2 regions of the Streptomyces roseirectus genome follow, and region 2 is predicted to be linked to the other one. Evidence: predicted binding sites of a transcription regulator. Region 2 holds the regulator's gene; the other holds the start of a gene.
The links. Region 2 encodes HrcA, which represses chaperone genes, less so after heat shock. Its sites were predicted from a motif close to TTNGCACTCNGNNNNNCNGAGTGCNAA; they were not measured.

Region 1 (4,381 bases), 1.1 Mb from region 2:
CCCTCTGCGTTGTCCTGCCGATCTTCCGCTCTTGCGCGAGCAGAGGATCAGAAGTCCATGTCACCGCCCGGCATGCCGCCACCGGCGGGCGCGGCGGCCTTCTCCGGCTTGTCGGCGATGACGGCCTCGGTGGTGAGGAAGAGCGCGGCGATGGAGGCCGCGTTCTGCAGCGCGGAGCGCGTCACCTTCGCCGGGTCGATGATGCCCTCGGCGACGAGGTCGACGTACTCGCCCGTCGCGGCGTTCAGGCCGTGACCCGGGGTCAGGTTGCGGACCTTCTCCACCACGACGCCGCCCTCAAGACCGGCGTTGACGGCGATCTGCTTCAGCGGGGCCTCGAGGGCGAGCTTGACGGCCGCGGCGCCCGTGGCCTCGTCACCCTCCAGCTCCAGCTTCTCGAAGACCTGGGAAGCCTGCAGCAGGGCCACGCCACCACCGGCGACGATGCCCTCCTCGACGGCGGCCTTCGCGTTGCGGACGGCGTCCTCGATGCGGTGCTTGCGCTCCTTGAGCTCGACCTCGGTCGCGGCACCGGCCTTGATGACGGCCACGCCGCCCGCGAGCTTCGCCAGGCGCTCCTGGAGCTTCTCGCGGTCGTAGTCCGAGTCGGAGTTCTCGATCTCGGCGCGGATCTGGTTGACCCGGCCCGCGACCTGCTCCGAGGAGCCGGCGCCGTCGACGATCGTCGTCTCGTCCTTGGTGATGACCACCTTGCGGGCCTTGCCCAGCAGGTCGAGGGTGGTGTTCTCCAGCTTGAGGCCGACCTCCTCGGAGATCACCTCGCCGCCGGTGAGGATCGCGATGTCGTTCAGCATCGCCTTGCGGCGGTCGCCGAAGCCGGGGGCCTTGACGGCGACGGACTTGAACGTGCCGCGGATCTTGTTGACGACCAGGGTCGACAGGGCCTCGCCCTCGACGTCCTCGGCGATGATCAGCAGCGGCTTGCCCGACTGCATGACCTTCTCCAGGAGCGGGAGCAGGTCCTTGACGGAGCCGATCTTGGAGTTCGCGATCAGGATGTACGGGTCGTCCAGGGACGCCTCCATACGCTCCATGTCGGTCGCGAAGTACGCGGAGATGTAGCCCTTGTCGAAGCGCATACCCTCCGTGAGCTCCAGCTCCAGACCGAAGGTCTGGGACTCCTCGACGGTGATGACGCCTTCCTTGCCGACCTTGTCCATCGCCTCGGCGATCAGCTCGCCGATCTGCGTGTCGGCGGCGGAGATGGAGGCCGTGGAGGCGATCTGCTCCTTGGTCTCGACGTCCTTCGCCTGCTCCAGGAGGGCGCCGGAGACGGCCTCGACGGCCTTCTCGATGCCGCGCTTCAGGGCCATCGGGTTGGCACCCGCGGCGACGTTGCGAAGGCCCTCGCGGACCAGGGCCTGGGCCAGGACCGTCGCGGTCGTCGTGCCGTCACCGGCGACGTCGTCCGTCTTCTTCGCGACTTCCTTGACCAGCTCGGCGCCGATCTTCTCGTACGGGTCCTCCAGCTCGATCTCCTTGGCGATGGAGACACCATCGTTGGTGATCGTGGGGGCGCCCCACTTCTTCTCAAGGACGACGTTGCGGCCCTTGGGGCCGAGGGTGACCTTGACGGCGTCGGCGAGCTGGTTCATACCGCGCTCAAGGCCGCGCCGCGCCTCCTCGTCGAACGCGATGATCTTGGCCATGTGAAGTGGTCCCTCCAGGACTGGGGGTGAGTACCGCAGTGGACCGCGCCCGCGCCCGCGACGGACGGTTCCTGGCTCAGCGGTTCCTTGCCCCGCCCTCGCCGTGAACCTCACCGACTCGGTCCTTCGTTGTCACTCTCACTCGGAGAGTGCTAACGCCAATGATTAGCACTCGACCCCTGAGAGTGCAAGGCCGTATGGGTGGGATCAGGTCCTGGAGGGGGGTGGGGCGCGGATCGTGGGGGTGCCTGGGGTTCGTCGGCGGGTGCGGGTGCGTCGTGGCCGTTCGCGCAGTTCCCCGCGCCCCTGAAGGACTACGGGTGCGGCGCCGTTGTGGCTGGTCGCGCCCTGCGGCGGAGCCGCTGATCGGTACAGCCCCGCGTCCCTAACAGACTTCGGGTGCGGCGGCGGCACATGCCAAAAGACCCGCACCCTGGACAGATGCGGGTCTCCTGGTGGAATGTTCGTTCAGGCGGTGACGCGGACCATATCGGCCTGTGGGCCTTTCTGGCCCTGTGAGATCTCGAACTCGACGCGCTGGCCCTCTTCGAGGGTGCGGTAGCCGTCCATCTGAATGGCGCTGTAGTGGACGAATACGTCCGCACCACCGTCGACCGCGATGAAGCCGTACCCCTTCTCCGCGTTGAACCACTTGACGGTGCCCTGAGCCATGCCTAACTCCCCTATTACTGGCCCTTGCGCAGATCCACACTTCGTGGATCCGGGTCAGACCTCACCCCCCAGTCGATTGGGGGCGTGCGCCGGAACGCGTCGACCGCGGCTGAATGTATCTGTCCAACTGCCGTCTGCAACAGGTCAATCGGACGAGAATTCTGGACGCACACGATCCGGAATGTGGCGAGAATTCACCAGAATTCAGGGCAAGTCGGGCCGGACAAATGCCGTAAATGCCACGCAAGAGGCGCACACTTTGGCTACTTCTTGTCGGGTGTAAGGCAGAAATCAAGGGCCGCCGACAGGAGAAGCGGAAGCGGGTTCCCCAACCCTACCGCGTTCAATCACACAGAATTGCCCCCTCCGCTTCCGAGCGGAGGGGGCAATTCGATGAACAGTGGGTAATTTACCTTACTGAGGGTTACTGGAGGTAAGGCTCAGCCGCCCGCGACCGCCGGGATGATCGAGACGCCCGCGCCGTCCGGGGTCGCCGTGTCGAGCCCCTGCTCGAACCGCACGTCGTCGTCGTTGACGTACACGTTGACGAACCGCCGCAGCTTCCCCTGGTCGTCCAGGACCCGCGCCGAGATCCCCGTGTGGTTCTTCTCCAGGTCCGCGATGACCTCCCCGAGGGTCCCGCCCTCGGCGCTCACCTCGGCCTGCCCGCCCGTGTAGGTGCGGAGGATGGTCGGGATACGAACAGTGACGCTCATGCGAGGCCAGCCTCTCGGAAGGAGTCCAGGGTCGGACGGATGGTCGCGGTGAGGCCGGTGCCGGCCACCGCGTCGAGCGTCTTGAGGCCGTCACCGGTGTTCAGCACGACCGTCGTCAGGGACGGATCCAGCACCCCGGCCTCGATCAGCTTGCGCGTGACCCCGACGGTCACCCCGCCCGCCGTCTCCGCGAAGATCCCCTCCGTCCGCGCGAGCAGCTTGATCGCGTCGACGATCTGCTCGTCGGTCACGTCCTCCACCGCACCCCCGGTCCGCCGCGCGATGTCGAGCACGTACGGCCCGTCCGCGGGGTTCCCGATGGCCAGCGACTTGGCGATGGTGTCCGGCTTCTGCGGCCGTACGACGTCGTGCCCCGCCTTGTACGCGACGGACACCGGGCTGCACCCCTCCGCCTGCGCCCCGAAGATCTTGTACGGCTTGTCCGCGACGAGCCCCAGCTTGATCAGCTCCTGGAGCCCCTTGTCGATCTTCGTGAGCTGCGATCCGGAGGCGATCGGGACGACGATCTGGTCGGGCAGCTCCCAGCCCAGCTGCTCGCAGATCTCGTACGCCAGCGTCTTGGACCCCTCGGCGTAGTACGGCCGCAGGTTGACGTTGACGAAGCCCCAGCCCTCCCCCGCCGCGTCGCCGATCAGCTCGGAGCAGAAGCGGTTGACGTCGTCGTAGTTGCCCTCGATGCCGACCAGCTCGCCCCCGTACACGGCGGCCATGACGACCTTGCCCTGCTCCAGGTCGTGCGGGATGAACACGCACGAGCGCAGGCCCGCGCGGGCGGCGGCGGCGCCGACGGCACCGGCGAGGTTGCCGGTCGAGGAGCAGGAGAGGGTGGTGAACCCGAACGCGCGCGCCGCCTCCAGCGCCTGGGCGACGACGCGGTCCTTGAAGGAGTGGGTGGGGTTGCCGGAGTCGTCCTTGATGAACAGCTTGCCCGGGGAGACGCCGAGGGCGGCCGCGAGGTTGTCCGCCTTGACGAGTTTCGTCCAGCCGGGGTTGATGTTCGGCTTCTCGGCGACGTCGGCCGGGACGGGGAGGAGGGGGGCGTAGCGCCAGATGTTCGCGGGGCCGGACTCGATGCGGGCGCGCAGTTCCTCGGTGTCGTACGAGGTGAAGTCGTACGCGATCTCCAGGGGGCCGAAGCACTCCTCGCAGGCGAAGGAGGGGCCGAGGGGGACGCGGTGGCCGCACTCGCGGCAGCTCAGCGCTTGGGCGGGACCGAGGTCGACGGGGGTGTCAGCGGCGTTCTCGGCGGCGTTGTCAGCGGTGTCGTTGCTGGTCGCGATGGTCTGCACAGCCATGGAGGCG
Region 2 (4,381 bases):
CCTCGACGACGAGCCCGGGGTCGGCGGGGACCTCGGGGGCGGGGGCCTGCTTCTTCTTCCAGGGAGGCGTGAGGTCCGTCGAGTACTGGCGCATTCGGATGACGATAGGAGAAGCGCCGGACGCCGGTCCCGCCATCACCCGCGCGACACGCCGAAGCGTTCGCTGAGAGCGTCCCGTTGCCGCCGCACGAACCCGGCGTCCACCACCGCCCCGTGCCCCGGCACGTACACCGCGTCCTCCCCGCCCAGCGCCAGCAACGCGTCCAGCGCCGCCGCCCACCGCCCCGGCACCGCGTCCGCCCCCGCCTGCGGCTCCCCCGACTCCTCGACGAGATCCCCGCAGAACACGACACGAACGGCCCCGGGGACGAGCACGACAAGGTCGTAGGGGGTGTGCGCGGGACCGAGCCGGGCGAGAAGCACTTCGACGGGGGCGAGGCCGGTGCCGGTGTGCCGGGTACCGGCGGCTTGGCCGGGGCCGGCGTGCCGCGCGGCCGAGGCCCGCCCGGGGTGGTGGCGCGCGACGGGGGCCCCGGCATCGCACGCGCGCGCCTCCCAGGAGCCGGGTCCGACCGGGTGCCCGGCAGCTCGCCCGGCGCCGTGGCCGACGTCGCGCCCGGTCGCGCCCGCCTCCCCTGCGCCGGCGCCCGTGCCGGACGCGTCCGCGACACCCCGCGCGACTCCGTGGCCGTCCGGGTCCGCGCCCAGCACCACCCTCCGTGTCCCCGTCACCACATGGTCCGGCACCACCAGCGCCTCGGCCGCCGCGCGGGCCGCCTCCTCGGGGAGGCCGTTGCGGACCGCGTCCGCCGTCAGCTCGTCCGCGTCGTGCGAAGCGTGTGCCGCGTACACCTCCGCCTCCGGGAACGCCGCCGCTCCGAAGACGTGGTCGAAGTGGGGGTGGGTGAGGGCGAGATGGGTCACATTGACGCCGGCGAGGCGTTCTGCGTCGGCGCGCAGCCGGGCGCCCTCGGCGAGGGAGGAGCCGGAGTCGATCAAGAGGGCGGCGCCCGGCGCGAGGACCAGGCCCGTCGTGCAGTCCCATCCGGGCAGCCGGATCCGCCCCACCCCGGCCGACAACCGCTCCCAGCCCAGCCCTTCCCAAGTCACCGTCATGCGGCGACGCTAGCGGGTACCGTCCCCCGCGACGGGACGACCTTGCCCCCGTGGTACCCGACCGCCGTACACTGGCAGTCGTCAGGGGAGAGTGCCAAGGCGGACTACTGGAGGTGTGCGCGGTGCTGAGTGAACGCAGGCTTCAGGTGCTGCGCGCGATCGTCCAGGACTATGTCGGCACCGAGGAACCCGTGGGGTCGAAGGCGCTCACGGAGCGGCACAACCTCGGTGTCTCCCCGGCCACCGTGCGCAACGACATGGCGGTCTTGGAGGACGAGGGGTTCATCGCGCAGCCGCACACGAGTGCGGGGCGCATCCCCACGGACAAGGGCTACCGCCTGTTCGTCGACAAGCTGGCCGGCGTCAAGCCGATGACGGCGCCCGAACGCCGCGCCATCCACCACTTCCTGGACGGCGCGGTCGACCTGGACGACGTGGTGGCCCGCACGGTACGGCTGCTCGCGCAGCTCACCCGGCAGGTCGCCGTCGTCCAGTACCCGTCCCTCACCCGCTCCACCGTCCGGCACGTCGAGCTGCTGGCGCTCGCGCCCGCGCGGCTGATGCTCGTGCTGATCACGGACACCGGGCGGGTCGAACAGCGGATGGTGGACTGCCCGGCGCCCTTCGGCGAGTCGGCGCTCGCGGACCTGCGCGCGCGCCTCAACAGCCGGGTCGCCGGCCGCCGGTTCAGCGATGTGCCCCTGCTCGTCGAGGACCTCGCGGAGGCGTTCGAGCGCGAGGACCGGGGCACGGTCTCGACGGTCCTCTCCACCCTCCTGGAGACGCTCGTCGAGGAGAACGAGGAGCGGCTGATGATCGGCGGCACCGCCAATCTCACCCGCTTCGGACATGACTTTCCCCTCACCATCCGGCCCGTCCTGGAAGCCCTGGAGGAGCAGGTCGTGCTCCTCAAGTTGCTTGGCGAGGCCGGAGATTCGGGCATGACCGTGCGCATCGGGCACGAGAACGCCTACGAAGGACTCAACTCCACGTCCGTCGTGTCGGTCGGCTACGGTTCGGGCGGCGAGGCAGTCGCCAAGCTCGGCGTGGTCGGACCGACCCGCATGGACTACCCGGGAACGATGGGAGCGGTACGCGCAGTGGCGAGGTACGTCGGACAGATCTTGGCGGAGTCGTAAGTGGCCACGGACTACTACGCCGTACTCGGCGTGCGCCGTGACGCGTCGCAGGATGAGATCAAGAAGGCGTTCCGCCGGCTCGCGCGCGAGCTGCACCCGGACGTCAACCCCGATCCGAAGACCCAGGAGCGGTTCAAGGAGATCAACGCCGCGTACGAGGTGTTGTCGGACCCGCAGAAGAAGCAGGTCTACGACCTCGGCGGCGACCCCCTCTCGCAGAGCGGCGGCGGGGGCGCGGGCGGCTTCGGCGCGGGCGGCTTCGGCAACTTCTCGGACATCATGGACGCGTTCTTCGGGACGGCGTCCCAGCGCGGCCCGCGCTCGCGCACCCGGCGCGGCCAGGACGCGATGATCCGTCTGGAGATCGACCTCGACGAAGCCGCGTTCGGCACGACCAAGGACATCCAGGTCGACACGGCGATCGTCTGCAACACCTGCAACGGCGAGGGGGCCGCGCCCGGCACCACCGCGCAGACGTGCGACATGTGCCGTGGCCGCGGCGAGGTCTCGCAGGTCACGCGGTCCTTCCTCGGCCAGGTCATGACGTCCCGGCCGTGCCCGCAGTGCCAGGGCTTCGGGACGGTCGTCCCGACGCCGTGTCCCGAGTGCGCCGGTGACGGCCGCATCCGCTCGCGGCGCACGCTCACCGTCAAGATCCCGGCGGGCGTCGACAACGGCACGCGCATCCAGCTCGCCGGCGAGGGCGAGGTCGGGCCCGGCGGCGGTCCCGCCGGTGACCTCTACGTCGAGATCCACGAACTCCCGCACGCCATGTTCCAGCGCCGGGGCGACGACCTGCACTGCACGGTCACCCTCCCGATGACCGCGGCGGCCCTCGGCACGAAGGTCCCCCTGGAGACGCTGGACGGCATGGAGGAGGTCGACATCCGCCCCGGCACCCAGTCCGGCCAGTCGATCCCGCTCCACGGGCGCGGCGTCACCCACCTGCGCGGCGGCGGACGCGGCGACCTCATCGTCCACGTCGAGGTCCAGACCCCGACAAAACTCGACCCGGAACAGGAACGCCTCCTGCGCGAACTGGCGAAACTGCGCGGCGAGGAACGCCCGCAGGGGCAGTTCCAGCCGGGTCAGCAGGGTTTGTTCTCGCGGCTGAAGGACGCCTTCAACGGCCGTTGACGGGAGCTGGCGCTGCGGCCGGGGGTCCGGGGGTTGGCCCCCGGGCAGACACAGTCAGCCGGGTCAGCAGGGGCTGTTCTCGCGGCTGAAGGACGCCTTCAACGGGCGTTGATCCTTGTTGGCATGTGCCAAACGCGGGGTCGGTTCGGAGTTGTTCGGAGGACGTGACAACATGCGGTCATGTCCTCCGAACTGACCGATCTCTTTCCCCTCCCGATCGTGCAGGCCCCCATGGCGGGCGGGGTCTCCGTGCCGCGGCTCGCGGCAGCCGTGTCCGAGGCCGGGGGGCTGGGTTTCCTCGCCGCCGGGTACAAGACGGCCGACGGCATGTACGAGGAGATCAAGCAGATCCGGGGCCAGACCTCCCGCCCGTTCGGCGTGAACCTCTTCATGCCCCAGCCGGAGTACGCCGAGGCGGGCGCGGTCGAGCTCTACGCGCATCAGCTCGCCGGTGAGTCCACCTGGTACGAGACGGAGCTGGGCGACCCCGACAGCGGACGGGACGACGGCTACGAGGCGAAACTCGCCGTCCTGCTCGACAACCCCGTCCCCGTCGTCTCGTTCCACTTCGGCGCCCCGAGCCCCGAGGTACTGGCGAGCCTGCGGCGGGCCGGGACGCGCACGCTGGTCACCGCGACCTCCCCGGAGGAGGCGATCGCCGTCGAGCGCGCGGGCGCGGACGGGGTGATCGTGCAGGGCGTCGAGGCCGGCGGCCACCAGGGCACGCACCGCGACAACCCGGAGAACGACCGTGCGGGCGTCGGCCTGCTCGCGCTGCTCGCGCAGATCCGCGAGGCGGTCTCGCTGCCGCTGATCGCGGCGGGCGGCATCATGCGGGGCAGCCAGATCGCCGCCGTCCTGTCGGCGGGCGCGAGCGCGGCCCAGCTCGGCACCGCGTTCCTCGCGACGCACGAGTCGGGCGCGGCGGCCGTCCACAAGCAGGCGCTGACCAACCCCCTGTACGCGCGTACGGAGTTGACACGCGCGTT

Region 1: groL (chaperonin GroEL) is a predicted target of HrcA. The motif match lies at 1,800-1,826, and genes of this name have one in related genera.

The regions. Positions count from the first base shown of each region.
Region 1 is NZ_CP060828.1:5,351,401-5,355,781, reverse strand. It holds gene groL (chaperonin GroEL) at 48-1,670, opposite strand; gene IAG44_RS22735 (cold-shock protein) at 2,139-2,342, opposite strand; gene IAG44_RS22730 (MoaD/ThiS family protein) at 2,783-3,058, opposite strand; gene thrC (threonine synthase) at 3,055-4,374, opposite strand.
Region 2 is NZ_CP060828.1:6,408,368-6,412,748, forward strand. It holds gene IAG44_RS27390 (DUF3097 domain-containing protein) at 1-94, opposite strand, end outside; gene IAG44_RS27395 (MBL fold metallo-hydrolase) at 136-1,116, opposite strand; gene hrcA (heat-inducible transcriptional repressor HrcA) at 1,239-2,255, shown strand; gene dnaJ (molecular chaperone DnaJ) at 2,256-3,392, shown strand; gene IAG44_RS27410 (nitronate monooxygenase) at 3,573-4,381, shown strand, end outside.